3 regions of the Citrobacter sp. MNAZ 1397 genome follow, and region 3 is predicted to be linked to each of the others. Evidence: predicted binding sites of a transcription regulator. Region 3 holds the regulator's gene; each other region holds the start of a gene.
What was found. The regulator PhoB, encoded in region 3, activates phosphate uptake and scavenging genes when phosphate is short. The targets are predictions, from matches to a motif close to CTGTCATAAAACTGNCNNAT.
Positions count from the first base shown of each region.

Region 1 (5,103 bases), on a different contig from region 3:
GAAATCTAACTATGTGTGGAATTGTTGGCGCAGTTGCGCAGCGTGATATTGCTGAAATCCTTCTGGAAGGCTTACGTCGTCTGGAATACCGTGGCTATGACTCTGCCGGTCTGGCAGTGGTTGATGCAGAAGGTCATATGACCCGTCTGCGTCGTCTCGGCAAAGTACAGATGCTGGCTCAGGCCGCGGAAGAGCATCCGTTACACGGTGGTACCGGTATTGCTCACACCCGTTGGGCGACGCACGGTGAACCTTCCGAGGGCAACGCACACCCGCATGTGTCTGAACACATCGTTGTAGTACACAACGGCATTATCGAAAACCACGAACCGCTGCGCGAAGAATTGAAAGCGCGCGGCTACACTTTTGTTTCTGAGACCGATACAGAAGTGATTGCTCACTTAGTGCACTGGGAGCTGGCGCAAGGCGGTACGCTGCGTGATGCTGTACTGCGTACTATCCCGCAACTGCGCGGCGCGTACGGCACAGTCATCATGGATTCCCGCGATCCGAGCACGCTGCTGGCTGCTCGCTCCGGTAGTCCGATGGTTATCGGTCTGGGCATGGGTGAAAACTTTATCGCTTCCGATCAACTGGCTCTGCTGCCGGTGACGCGTCGCTTTATCTTCCTTGAAGAAGGCGATATCGCTGAGGTAACACGCCGTAGCGTGACGGTGTTTGATAAAACGGGCGCGCAGGTTAAGCGTCAGGAGATCGAATCCAATCTGCAATATGACGCAGGCGATAAAGGCGCTTACCGTCACTATATGCAAAAAGAGATCTACGAACAGCCGAATGCGATTAAAAACACGCTGACCGGGCGTATCAGCCACGGTGAAGTGGATTTAAGTGAACTGGGCTCACATGCCAATGATCTGCTGAGCAAAGTTGAGCACATCCAGATCATCGCCTGCGGTACCTCGTACAACTCCGGCATGGTTTCTCGCTACTGGTTTGAATCGCTGGCGGGTATTCCGTGTGATGTAGAGATCGCCTCCGAGTTCCGTTACCGCAAATCTGCCGTGCGTCGCAATAGTCTGATGATTACACTGTCTCAGTCTGGCGAAACGGCCGACACTCTGGCGGGGCTGCGTCTGTCTAAAGAGCTGGGCTATCTGGGCTCGCTGGCTATCTGTAACGTTCCTGGTTCCTCACTGGTGCGTGAATCCGATCTGGCTATCATGACCAATGCGGGTACGGAAATTGGCGTGGCTTCGACCAAAGCCTTCACGACTCAGTTAACCGTGCTGCTGATGCTGGTGGCGAAACTGAGCCATCTGAAAGGGCTGGATGCCTCTGTTGAACATAGCATTGTTCACGGTCTGCAGACGCTGCCGAGCCGCATTGAACAGATGCTGTCGCAGGATAAACGCATCGCGCAACTGGCAGAGGACTTCTCTGACAAGCATCACGCCTTGTTCCTTGGTCGTGGCGATCAATACCCGATTGCCCTGGAAGGCGCGCTGAAGCTCAAAGAGATCTCCTATATTCATGCAGAAGCGTATGCCGCTGGTGAACTGAAACATGGCCCACTGGCCCTGATTGATGATGATATGCCGGTTATCGTCATTGCGCCGAACAATGAACTGTTGGAAAAACTGAAATCCAACATTGAAGAAGTTCGCGCTCGTGGCGGCGTACTGTATGTCTTCGCCGATCAGGATGCAGGCTTTGTCAGCAGCGATACCATGCATATCATTGATATGCCGCATGTTGATGAAGTTATTGCCCCTATCTTCTACACTGTTCCGCTACAGCTGCTGGCCTATCACGTTGCGCTGATTAAAGGCACTGATGTGGACCAGCCGCGCAATCTGGCAAAATCGGTGACCGTGGAATAAAGTCGTAAACACGTCATAACGCATAAAAGAGGTTGCCTGGTGGCAGCCTCTTTTTTTTCAGGATGATGATGAATCTGTTGAAACGCATAATCGGGCGCAAATTTTTGGCGCTCATCGACTACTGCGACAAGGTGGAAGCAGCAATATCGGGCCGTAAACTTGCGCAATTAAAACAGCTGGCAGAGGCCTTTCAGGAAATGCCGAAGGCTTACTACATCCGCGTGACGACATATTTCGGCAGCATACTGGCGCTGTTTTATACCTTGCTTTTGAGCTATGTCGGACTTGCCATTGCACTCAGAACCGTTACCGGCGGCTGGGGTGTTATCACAGGTCTTGTTGTCTTTATTCTGCTGGTGATGGCGTTATCAGGAGCAGATAAAGGGAGAACACGATCCCTGAGATTATTTTTAGCCGTCTGGTCGCTGTTATGTGTTTGCAATGTGCTGGTGGCAGGATGGCTGCTGTTCGCCTCTTTTTCATGGTTAAGTGTCGGTTGTTGGGCCGGGAGTTTACTTCTCTTATGGCTAACACGGCAGGTCATGAACGGGCCAGAACTGACGAAACTGATGCAGTGGCGTGTTTCACTTCGGATAGCGCAGTATCGGCGCCAGGCATTGACGCAACCCAGACGCAAATGAATTGATCTGCGGCTATCTTTTGTCGATTTTTGCTGGGACATCTTGCCGGCATCTACTACTTTTCTAGTGTCATAAAACTAAAATCTTGCTGACATCTCACTGTCATGAAACACGTTATCTTGCTGATAAATCATACAAGATACGGTTAATCTATGTGAAAGCTGTCATTGTCATCAAACAGTAACAATCATTGCATATAACTGTCATCAAAGTGTCCTATTTTGCTCGTCGTAGCCACTTAAACAACGATTTACGATTCTTGCAGGAGACATTATGAACGTTATGCGTACCACTGTCGCAACTGTTGTCGCCGCGACCTTTTCTCTGAGTGCATTTGCAGTTAACGCCGCTGCAAGCCTGACAGGTGCGGGTGCAACTTTCCCGGCGCCGGTGTATGCCAAATGGGCTGATACCTACCAGAAAGAAACCGGTAATAAGGTTAACTACCAGGGTATCGGTTCTTCTGGCGGCGTAAAACAGATCACTGCAAACACTGTAGACTTCGGCGCTTCTGATGCTCCGCTGGCTGACGATAAACTGGCTCAGGAAGGCCTGTTCCAGTTCCCGACCGTCATCGGCGGCGTTGTTCTGGCTGTTAACCTGGAAGGTTTCAAATCTGGTGAACTGGTGCTGGACGGTAAAACGCTGGGCGATATTTATCTGGGCAAAATCAAAAAATGGGATGATGCGGCCATTGCTAAGCTGAACCCGGGTAAGAAACTGCCTTCTCAGAATATCGCTGTTGTGCGTCGTGCTGATGGTTCCGGTACCTCTTTCGTGTTTACCAGCTATCTGGCAAAAGTTAACGAAGAGTGGAAATCCTCTGTCGGCGCTGGCTCTACTGTTAACTGGCCGACCGGTCTGGGCGGTAAAGGTAACGACGGTATCGCTGCATTCGTACAACGTCTTCCGGGCTCCATTGGTTATGTTGAATATGCGTATGCTAAGCAGAATAACCTGACCTACACCAAACTGCTGTCTGCTGATGGCAAGCCGGTTAGCCCGACCGAAGCAAACTTCTCCAATGCGACCAAAAACATCGACTGGAGCAAATCTTTTGCACAGGACCTGACCAACCAAAAAGGTGCCGATGTGTGGCCGATTACGTCCACCACCTTCATCCTGGTTCACAAAGAGCAGAAAAATCCTGAGCAGGGCGCAGAAGTGCTGAAATTCTTCGACTGGGCATACAAAAACGGCGGCAAACAGGCTAATGACCTGGACTACGCTACCCTGCCTGAGAGTGTTGTTGCACAGATTCGCGCTGCATGGAAAACCAACGTGAAAGACAGCAGCGGTAAAGCGCTGTACTAAATACCCGTCATACTTCGAGCCGCAGCTGTGTTGGCTGCACTTGTCCACCCCAGTTACATAGTGAATCTATGCTCCTGGGGCTTCACAAGTTTGCCGCCTTGCTGCAACTCGAATTATTTAGGGTATGGCATTACGTTAGCCAGGAAGCACGATAAAATGCGCGCTTCCTGGCCCAAACTTAAAGAGTGATTTATGGCTGCAACCAAGCCGGCTTTTAGCCCCCCGGGCAAAAAAGGTGACATGATTTTCAGCGCGCTGGTAAAACTGGCTGCGCTGATTGTGCTATTGCTGCTCGGCGGCATTATCGTGTCTCTGATTTTCTCCTCATGGCCGAGTATCCAGAAATTTGGTTTTTCCTTCTTATGGAACAAAGAGTGGGATGCGCCGAATGAAACCTTTGGGGCACTGGTTCCCATTTACGGTACGCTGGTCACGTCATTTATCGCACTGCTGATTGCCGTTCCGGTGAGTTTTGGTATCGCATTGTTCCTGACGGAGCTGGCGCCTGGCTGGCTGAAACGTCCTCTGGGGATTGCGATTGAACTGCTGGCGGCTATTCCGAGTATCGTTTACGGCATGTGGGGCTTGTTTATTTTTGCGCCGCTGTTTGCCAAATATTTCCAGGAGCCGGTCGGCAACGTCATGTCCGCGATTCCGTTTGTTGGCGCCCTTTTCTCTGGCCCTGCATTTGGTATTGGTATCCTGGCTGCTGGGGTCATCCTCGCCATTATGATCATTCCGTACATCGCCGCCGTTATGCGCGATGTATTCGAACAAACCCCGGTGATGATGAAAGAGTCTGCCTACGGTATCGGCTGCACCACGTGGGAAGTTATCTGGCGTATTGTTCTGCCGTTCACCAAAAATGGCGTTATCGGCGGCATTATGCTGGGGCTGGGTCGTGCACTGGGCGAAACCATGGCGGTGACCTTCATCATCGGTAACACCTACCAGCTCGATAACGCCTCGCTGTATATGCCTGGCAACAGTATTACCTCCGCGCTGGCGAATGAGTTTGCCGAAGCGGAATCCGGTCTGCACGTTGCCGCCTTGATGGAACTGGGTCTTATCCTCTTCGTCATTACCTTTATTGTGCTGGCGATTTCGAAGTTCATGATCATGCGCCTGGCGAAAAATGAGGGGGCTCGATAATGGCTACGCTTGAAATGCAAACCACCGCAGAGCTGGCTGAATCTCGCCGCAAGATGCAGGCTAAGCGCCGTACCAAAAACCGTATCGCCCTGACGCTGTCGATGGCGACCATGGCTTTTGGTTTGTTCTGGCTGGTCTGGATCCTGCTGTCGACC
Region 1 is NZ_JAKIVH010000008.1:28,107-33,209, forward strand. It holds gene glmS (glutamine--fructose-6-phosphate transaminase (isomerizing)) at 12-1,841, shown strand; gene L2097_RS23665 (hypothetical protein) at 1,910-2,482, shown strand; gene pstS (phosphate ABC transporter substrate-binding protein PstS) at 2,756-3,796, shown strand; gene pstC (phosphate ABC transporter permease PstC) at 3,989-4,948, shown strand; gene pstA (phosphate ABC transporter permease PstA) at 4,948-5,103, shown strand, end outside.
Region 1: the regulator PhoB is predicted to act here: its motif matches at 2,683-2,702, upstream of pstS (phosphate ABC transporter substrate-binding protein PstS).

Region 2 (5,103 bases), 1.1 Mb from region 3:
CGTCAGCCCGCGCCCCGGTGAGCGGTCCACCGCCTCGTGGTTTTCCGCATACAAACGCCCCAGCAATCCCGTGTCCTGCATGATGATCGCCAGCACCCCGGCCAGAGGGCCAAGTCCCACCGCTCTGACAAAGATAAGTCCCCAGATAGCCATATCAATACCGCGCAGCACGTCGAACAGACGACGCATCAAAAATGCCACTGCCCCGGCAACACCGCCTCGCATAATGTTACGTGCGGCAAAGAAAGAGAGGAGTAGCGCGATAAAGGTGGCCGTCAGCGTGCCGGCAAATACAATGGCGAGCGTAAGGGCAATCTGGGTGAAGTAGTAGCGAAACGGCCAGTGCATAAAGTCCTGCCAGACAAACATCCGCAGAATGTAACGGCCAATTTGCCTCATGCCGTCCAGTGCCTGATCGAGCGGGATGCCAAAGCGGGTAAAAAACCAGAGGTAATAAAGCACTCCCGCCAGGGCAATCAGACCCAGACGGCGTAAATAACGCCCCTGTGCCTGGAACAACGCCTTATGCTGCTGACGACTGAGTGCCACATCGGGTACGGCCTGCCAGTGACTCATTTTCCCCCCTCCAGAACCCACTGGCGCAGACGGCCAGACAGGGTATCCAGTGCCGCGACGACAATAATAATCAGCAGTAGCGTGATGCTGACCTGATCGTAGCGGTCGAGTTTGATATTGGTCATCAGCTCCTGGCCGATGCCCCCTGCGCCCACCAGACCGAGAATCGTGGAGGAGCGGAAGTTGATCTCAAGGCGCATAAACCCATAGGAGAGAAAAAGGGGTTTTACCTGTGGCCACAGGGCGAAGCGGATACGCTGAAAATGGCTCGCACCACAGGCGGCCAGACCACGCACAGGCCGGTCGTTTGCGCTTTCAATCGCTTCGTAGAAGAGCTTGGTCAGACTACCGACGGTATGCAGCATGAGCGCCAGAAAACCGGGGATCGCGCCAATGCCAAAGGCCATCACAAAAATAACCGCCCACGCCAGTTCTGGCATAGTCCTTAAAAAGGCCACCAGCGCACGGATACCAAAACGCACCAGCGGCGGCGACCAGGTGTTTCCTGCCGCCAGAAAGGCGAGTGCCGTTGCCGCGACAAACGATACCAGCGTGGCCGCCAGCGCCAGTTGCAGGGTTTCCCAGATAAGCGGGAGCTGTATAGGCAGACGATAGCCCCAGTAAGCCAGTGACCCACTGGTGTGGCTGTCGGCAAAGAGTGTGGATACATGCAGCGTCGGCACGGTTTCCAGCATGTAGTCGAAGAAATTCGGCAGTGAATGCCAGATGGTATTCAGGTTAAATTCGGCGGCGTTTCCGGCGGCAAAATAGAGTATAAGTAACACCAGCGACCAGGCGACCGTGTCACGTTTCTGGCGCATTCTGATGTTCTGGTAATACTGCTCAAACGACGTATTCGTGTTCATGGCTAACCGGTCTTAGGCGGATACAACACTCGAACAAAAGCCCCGGGCGTTCAGCCTGGGGCTATTTTTTCAAAGCAAGTGGTCGTGAATTAACGTGCTGTCACCAGCTCACGTTTCATATCAATAATCTGTTTAAAATCGTCCACGCTGCCAGGACCGATATGCTGTGTGCCGCCCATCGCTTTGACGAAGCAGGCGTGGTTATCGGTATCGAGTTTTTTGATGGCGCTAACGACTTTGGTTTTGAAGTCAGCCGGCAGGCTGTTGCTGACCAGAATAGGGCCGTTTGGGATCAGCGGTGATTTCCAGATAATGCGGATCTGCTTCATCAGATCCGGATGATCCATACGAATCAGACGGTTAAATGCGCCCACGGTGTAGCCAGCGTTATAGTCGCCGACCATAGAAGTCCAGGTCACTGCGCCCGCAAACTGGTTGTTCAGCACGCCCAGGATGTCCTGCTCGTGGCCGCCGGAGAAGGTGACGCTGGAGAAGAAGTTGTTGTATTTGTTATCAGCATTACCGCCGAACTGCTGTTTGAACGTCTGGTTCGGGATCAGGAAGCCCGAAGTGGAATCCGGATCTGCAAAGCCGAACGGTTTGCCTTTCAGGTCTTCCAGTTTTTGATAAGGGCTGTCTGCTTTGACGATAACCACTGAATAATAACCGCGCGACTGGTCTTTATCGTCCACGGCGAGACCCACAATATCTACCGCTTTCGGGTTGTTGATATAGACCGAAGCATACGATGAAGGCGACATGCTCAGCACCACGTCGACTTTGCCGCCCAACAAGCCCTGAATAACGCCAGAGTAGTCCGACGAGTTACGCAATTTGGTGTCGACGCCCAGTTCCTTGTCCAGAAAATCTTTAACGCACTGGTTATCGCCAATTTGCTGGGTGGCGTTCTGCCCGCCGAGGATACCCAGATTTAATTCCTTCGGTTGTTCAGCCGCGCTTACCTGCCACGCCAGCAGAAGACCTGTCATCAATGCCGATAAACGGAATGCGCCTGCAATATGCTTTTTCATTGTCATTGCCTGTGTCGTCTCAATTGAAGGAAGAATTAATGCAACTGACTTATTTCATCACCATAAAGAACGAGCAAAACGTCCTGCGTCAACGCAGAAGGGTGATCATCAAAAACAATCCGTCCCTGCGAAATGCCGATAACGCGCGTGCAGTATTCCTTGACCAGTTCCACGGAATGCAGGTTTACCATCACGCTGATGCCTTGCTCACTCACTTCTCGTAACACGCGCATAATGCGCTGCGTATTTTTGGGATCCAGCGAGGCGACGGGTTCATCCGCCAGTAAAATCGAGGGGTTCTGAATTAACGCCCGACAAATTGCCACGCGTTGCATTTGGCCGCCGGAAAGGGTTTCAGCACGTTGCAGCGCGTGCGGCAGCATGTTGAGCCACTCCAGCAGCGCAATCGCTTTTGCCCTGTCTTCGGCGGTGAAAACTTTGAACAACGACTTGAAGGTTGAGGTCTGGCTGAGCCTGCCCAGCAGCACATTGGTCAGCACGTCGAGGCGCGGCACCAGACAAAAGTCCTGAAAAATCATCCCGCACTGGCTGCGCCACTGACTGAGTTCGCGGCCCTTAAGGCGGGAAACGTCACGTGGCGTGCCCACGTCCGGGAAGCTCAGGATCTCGCCGGATGTGGCGCTGTGTGTTCCGTTAAGCACGTGCAGCAGGGTGGATTTACCGGCACCGGAACGGCCAATCACGCCGACCATCTCACCGCTGTGCAGATCAAAGCTGATGTCCTGCAGCACGGTCTGATGGCTGTTGTAGGATTTGCTTAAATTTTTGACGCTCAACACCTTGTGCAGCGGGGCGCTGTGTAAGTGATGCGACGAGGGGGCGAGGGTGTCCGGAAGTTCTGCCAGTGCACTGTTCATGTGTCATCCAGATTTATCACGAGAATGCCCAACATTAAGGGTATCGCGTGTGATCGTTTTATGATGAAACAGAGAACAAATAATGAACGGGAGAAAAAACGTCCTGGGTGTAAAGCTATTGAAAAAGCATAAAAACGATAAGGTCGTTATGGGTGAGGGGATGACATTTTGCATCTGTTGACGAAGTAATCATTATGAGTTGAATATACCATCCCCGTGACACAATTCCTGAAAGGGGTCTGATAGTGCTCATCTACAACGTTTTTGGACGACATATTGGGGTCAAGCGTGAAGGTGGTCGCTGGCTGGTATTCCGCGCAGACCTGACGGAACGAAAATTCTCCCGGCTTTACGACATTGCTATTCCGGACAATATGACAGAAGGCGAGATAATGGGCTGGCTGGGCGACATTTTCCATGAAGCAGCAACAGAGCGTCATCCTGATGTGAAACGTATCGAATAAGGAACTGTCAGTTACACGCTCCTCACTACAATGGAGTGTATCACTAGTCCATCAATATCCGTTCCTGGCACACAGGGAACGTTCTGAACTTTCCGCCCACAGTCTGACGGGGCGCCAATTCAATCCATTGACCACTTTTCAGGAATACGGAACCAGAGATGGCCATACCGTAACCAGTCAGCTCCACTTTCTTCCGGAACAGGGCCATTTTGGTCATTTGCCGTGCCCCCGGACAGCCCTGTTATTCTGCCCATCAGCGATGATGATTATCGCCTCTCGTGCTGAATGCGAGATATTTGAACGGCAGCTATGAGTGGGAAGTGGAAATTAGCTCAGCTTTGGCATTCAAAATGGATATTTTTCCGATAAAAATCTCATTATTGCTGAGACGTTTTTTAAATTATGACTAACCAGACTGTGCTGCGAATGAGCAAGCCTTAATATTTCGTAGTCTTCTGCCAGTTGACCTATATCTAATTGATTCGGCTCATTATGTAGGTCAAAAAGGGATTCCGATGGGATATTCCAATAAAAATCTTCATCTAGCGTAACACTATCCATGCCACGCCGTTTCATTTCAAGGAATATTGTATTGACGATTTTTTCAAGAAAACTGAGTTCAATTTGCATATTTAGTCCTTAAAATTTTGGTTTTTATTTATTTTCTGGGGGACAGTCTTAGCCTCACAACCAAATTTGTATTCATCGCTTTTATAATTTTGACTTACTGTTTTGCGCTGTGCCCCATTGATACGAATGTAATAATATCAGCAATGTCCGCCTCTGGCACAAACCTGCCCCAACGCAGGGGTTAAAGGGCAGCTCTGAGCAAGAATCGGGCGCATGTCAGGTATTACATATATCGTGTTGATTTAATCAGCGAGGAAGTAAATCGTTGCTCTGTATGCCGGTTAATTGATGTCGTAAATCCAGGCATAGTGCCCAGTGTTCTTCAACAGGCACAGTAACCCGCGAACGCTGTTCTATAGACAACTGCGGTTCGGTCCAGAGAAAGGGATAGAAGGAGTAAACTACGTCACAATTAATTGAAGTCGTTTCTTCGCGCCAACCTGTCCAGCGTACGTTTTTATAGAATAACCCCAAATCTCCACAAAGTGCCCAATGCAGAAAACCTGAATAGTTGGTATTGAGACTCTCCCATTCGAGAGTATCCGGTGCGAGATAATATACCCCGCCGGGGTCTTTACCTAATCCTCCCCCGTTAAGTGCAAAAAAACCTCCGGATGCATCATCGGCAATTAACAATGCCTGAAATGTCAGATCAGCT
Region 2 is NZ_JAKIVH010000001.1:1,917,787-1,922,889, reverse strand. It holds gene phnE (phosphonate ABC transporter, permease protein PhnE) at 1-576, opposite strand, end outside; gene phnE (phosphonate ABC transporter, permease protein PhnE) at 573-1,442, opposite strand; gene phnD (phosphonate ABC transporter substrate-binding protein) at 1,532-2,473, opposite strand; gene phnC (phosphonate ABC transporter ATP-binding protein) at 2,509-3,351, opposite strand; gene L2097_RS08845 (DUF7661 family protein) at 3,597-3,815, shown strand; gene L2097_RS08840 (hypothetical protein) at 4,161-4,445, opposite strand; gene L2097_RS08835 (DUF2625 family protein) at 4,692-5,103, opposite strand, start outside.
Region 2: the regulator PhoB is predicted to act here: its motif matches at 3,399-3,418, upstream of phnC (phosphonate ABC transporter ATP-binding protein).

Region 3 (5,103 bases):
TGTCTGCTCACGCATGGTGTGCAGCGCCTTATCACGCGGTGGCCCTTCCAGCGTCTGCTCCTGCATCATTTCCAGGTAGCCCTGCAATACCGTCAGCGGTGTGCGTAGCTCGTGGCTGACGTTAGCAAAAAAGTTACGCCGCGCCCCTTCAAGCTGATGCATTTGCGTCACATCACGCGCCACCATCAATAACTGCTGCTCGCTGTAGGGCATTACGCGGATCTCCAGGTGGCGACCACTGTTAAGCACCAGATTAAGCGGGCGGGCGAAATCTTTCGTTTTAAGGTAGCGGGTAAATTCCGGATAACGCAGCAGGTTGAGAATGTTTTGTCCGTTATCGTCCGGCCAGCGTAGATTCAATAATTGCTGCGCCAGGCCATTACACCAGAAAATAGCGCCCTCTTCGGTGGTCATCACTAACGCATCAGGTAACGACTCCGCGCCGCTACGAAAACGTTTGATCAGATTGCCCAGCTCGCGACGACGTTTTTTGTTACGCATCTGCATCTGATGCAGACCATAAAGTAGCGGTTCCCAGCTTCCCGTCCCCGGGGGTGGAGTCATACTTTTATCGACCCACAACCACCAGGAAAGACGCATTAAATTCCAGAAATGCCAGGCCAGTAACCCGGTGACTGCCGCCAGTAAAAACCAGGGCAGATAACCAAAAAAAGCGCCGAGCAGCGCAGCAGGTAGACAACAAAGGATGAGTTCGAGTACCAGCCTTTTCCATGACAGCCGTTCCAGCACGCGTCACACTCCTTTCAGATTTTAGAAACGGGTCGAGAAACGATAACCCGTGCCGCGAACGGTTTGAACCATACGATCGTGGCCGCTGTGTTCCAGCGCTTTACGCAGACGGCGAATATGAACATCCACCGTGCGGTCTTCAACATACACATTCGTTCCCCAGACATGATTCAGCAGCTGTTCGCGGCTGTACACACGCTCAGGATGGGTCATAAAGAAATGCAATAGCTTAAACTCAGTCGGCCCCATGTCCAGAGGATTTTCCCCGGTCATCACACGGTGAGAGCTTGGGTCAAGGCTCAGGCCCTGCATTTCAATGACTTCTTCTACCGCCATCGGGGAGATACGGCGCATGACGGCTTTAATGCGTGCCACCAGCTCCTTGGGCGAAAACGGCTTCGTAATATAATCGTCCGCGCCTGTCTCAAGCCCGCGCACGCGATCTTCTTCTTCGCCACGAGCGGTCAACATCATCACCGGGATATCCCGGGTCATCGCTTCACGCTTGAGATGTTTAATGAACTGAATACCTGAGCCACCTGGCAGCATCCAGTCGAGCAAAATCAGGTCAGGCCAGGGTTCATTAAGTTGGTTCACCGCGCTGTCATAATCTTCCGCTTCGACAGGTTGAAAGCCGTTTTGTTCGAGCACGAAGCACACCATCTCACGGATTGGCGCTTCGTCTTCTACGACCAGAATGCGTCTTGCCATAATTTGCCCTGTTTAATTTGAGTCATCAGCTAAGTGCGGCGCCATTATGCGTCACTTTTGTGACAGATTTATGAAACAAATGACCAACAGGTGACTCAAGCCTTTGTTTTATGACAGTGGGGAATTGTTTCACTGGCGGCTCGTGTGCCCCTGAATGTTATAATCGCGTTTACGCTTTTTTGCCACGGAACCGCTATGCGCATTCTCCATACTTCGGACTGGCACCTGGGTCAGAACTTCTACAGTAAAAGCCGCGCCGCTGAACACGACGCCTTTCTCACCTGGCTACTGGAAACCGCAGAAGAACACCAGGTCGATGCCATTATTGTTGCTGGCGACATCTTTGATACCGGCTCCCCGCCCAGCTATGCGCGCGAGCTGTATAACCGCTTTGTAGTGAAATTACAGCAAACGGGGTGTCATCTGGTGGTGCTGGCGGGGAACCATGATTCCGTCGCCACGCTGAATGAATCGAAAGATATCCTCGCCTGGCTAAAGACCACCGTTGTCGCCAGCGCAGGCCACGCGCCTTTTTATTTACCGTTGCGTGATGGCTCGCCCGGCGCGATTTTCTGCCCGGTGCCTTTTTTACGTCCGCGCGACATCGTGACCAGCCAGGCGGGACGCTCCGGGCAAGAAAAACAGCAACATTTGCTCGAAGCCATCACCCATTACTATCAGCAACAGTATAAGGCCGCCTGCGAATTACGCGGTGACAGCGTGCTGCCAATCATCGCCAGCGGGCATCTGACCACCGTCGGCGCCAGTAAGAGTGATGCCGTACGTGACATCTATATCGGTACGCTTGATGCCTTCCCTGCGCAAAACTTTCCGCCTGCGGATTACATCGCGCTTGGGCATATTCACCGTCCGCAAAAGCCTGGCGGACAAGAGCATATCCGCTACTGCGGCTCACCGATCGCACTGAGCTTCGACGAAACCGGTAACAGCAAATATGTCAATCTGGTGACATTTTCAGCAGGGAAACTGGCGGATGTGACAGCGCTGGAAGTCCCTGTTACGCAGCAACTGGCGGTTATAAAGGGCGATCTTGCGTCGATTCGTCAGCAGCTTGAGCAGTGGCGAGGCGGTCCAACGGATGCCCCCGTCTGGCTGGATATTGAGATCGCGACCGAGGATTATCTGAGTGACATGCAGCGAAAAATTCAGGCACTCACCGCCGATCTGCCGGTCGAGGTGTTATTGGTTCGCCGCAGTCGCGAACAGCGGGAGCGCATCCTCGCGGGGGAGCGTCGCGAAACCCTGAGCGAGTTAAAAGTGGAAGAGGTTTTCGCGCGTCGCCTGGCACAGGAGGAGCTTGATGACGTCCAGACTGCCCGCCTGCAGTCGCTCTTTTCCGAAACGCTCCACTCGCTCAATCAGGAGCATGACGCATGAAAATCCTCAGCCTACGCCTGAAAAACCTTAACTCATTAAAAGGCGAGTGGAAGATTGATTTCACCGCTGAACCTTTTGCCAGTAACGGCCTGTTCGCCATCACCGGTCCCACCGGCGCCGGCAAAACGACCCTGCTGGATGCCATCTGTCTGGCGCTCTACCACGAGACACCACGCCTGAATACCGTTTCGCAGTCGCAGAATGATCTGATGACCCGCGACACCGCCGATTGCCTGGCAGAAGTCGAATTTGAAGTTAAAGAGGTCGCTTATCGCGCATTCTGGAGCCAGAGCCGTGCGCGTAATCAGCCGGACGGCAATTTACAGGTCCCTCGTGTCGAGCTGGCCCGCTGTGCGGACGGCAAGATCCTCGCCGACAAAGTGAAAGATAAACTGGAACTCACCGCTGCCTTAACCGGGCTCGATTATGGCCGTTTCACCCGTTCCATGTTGCTCTCCCAGGGGCAATTCGCTGCGTTCCTCAATGCCAAACCGAAAGAACGCGCAGAACTGCTCGAAGAGCTGACCGGCACCGAAATCTATGGGCAGATTTCCGCCGATGTGTTTGAAAAACATAAAGTTGCCAAAGTCGAGCTGGAGAAACTGCAGGCGCAGGCCGAAGGCGTCGTGCTACTTACCGATGCGCAGCGGGAATCCCTGAATGCAAGTGTGCAGGCGCTCACTGACGAAGAACAGCGCCTGTCAGACGGGCAGCGCAGGGTGCAGGAGCAACTGAACTGGCTGATTCGCAGCGGTGAACTGCAAACCACCTGCGACCAGGCACAAAAAACCTGGCAGCGGGCACAGCAGGCACGTACCGACGCCGAACCACAACTGGCGCGGCTTGCACGGGTGCAACCCGCCCTGCTACTGCGGCCTGTCTGGGAACGGTTGCAGGAGCAACGCAAAGCACAGGACAGCCGTCTTCGCCAGAATGAAGAAGTGAATACTCGCTTACAGGCGAGCCTGGCGTTACGGGCACAGATTCGCGCCAGCGCCGCACGCCAGCATCAGGAATTGATGGCGTCGCAAAAAACGCTCTCACAGTGGCTTGAAGACAACAAACGCTTCCAGCGCTGGCAGACCGAGTTAACCGGCTGGCGGGCGATGCTAAGCCAGCAGGAAGATGACAAAAAGCCGTGGCATGCGCTGCAGGAACGCATTCAACAAAATGAACACAAATTACGTAACCTGATGACTGTTTCGCTGGAGATGACCACCGACGAGGTTACTGCAGCGATGACGCTCTGTGCGCAGAATCGCCCGTTACGTCAGCGACTAACCGCCCTACATGCACGTTTTGCCCCGCTACAAAAACATCTCGCCCAGCGTCAGCAAAGCCTGAGCGAACTCAAAGCGGAGCAGGAAAAACTGACGGCCGAACTGGCGCTTAAGCGTGAGCAATATAAAGAAAAAAACCAGTTGCTGACGGATATCCGCACCCTTTGCGAGCTGGAAGACCGCATCCATAGTCTGGAATCCGAACGTGCCCGCCTGCAACCGGGTCATGCCTGCCCGCTTTGTGGTTCGACGACGCACCCTGCGATTGCTGAGTATCAGGCCATTGTCCCTGGCGTGAACCATGCCCGCCGCGATGCCCTGGATCTCGAAGTACGCCAGATAAAAGAAGATGGCGTGGCGCTCGGCGAACGTCTGAAAGGGATAAGCGAGCGTATTGAAAAAGATGACCGCGAAGCGAAATCACTTCGGGAACAGGAGCAAACGCTCACAAACGAGTGGCAGGAACTGTGCCTGGCGTTGAACATCACCCTGCGGCCGCACCATGACATCTCCAGTTGGTTGGGCGCGCAGGATGCCTACGAACATCAGCTTTATCAGCTGAGTCAGCGCTTGACATTACAAAGCCAGATCAATGAGTTACGCCAGCAGGTTCAGCAATACCAGCTGGCGGCAGAGGCGCGCCGGGCAAGTCTGGCTGCCATGCTGGAGCCGCTGGGGCTAACGCTGCCGCCAGAAGGTGAAGAGGCACAATGGCTGGCAGCGCGCACAGCAGAAGCCGAACTTTGGCAGGAAAAACAGAGTGCATTTAGCACATTGCACGAGCAGATTGCGCTGCTGACACCGCTTCTCGATACCCTGCCGGAAGACGCTATCCCGGCAGAGATAAAAACCGTTGCCTTAGACAACTGGCGGCAGGTACATAACGATTGCGTGTCACTGCACAGCCAGTGGCAAACGCTGCAGCAGCAACTGAGGCATGAGACGGAGCGTCTGGCAGAGCTGG
Region 3 is NZ_JAKIVH010000001.1:2,975,670-2,980,772, forward strand. It holds gene phoR (phosphate regulon sensor histidine kinase PhoR) at 1-750, opposite strand, end outside; gene phoB (phosphate response regulator transcription factor PhoB) at 772-1,461, opposite strand; gene sbcD (exonuclease subunit SbcD) at 1,657-2,859, shown strand; gene sbcC (exonuclease subunit SbcC) at 2,856-5,103, shown strand, end outside.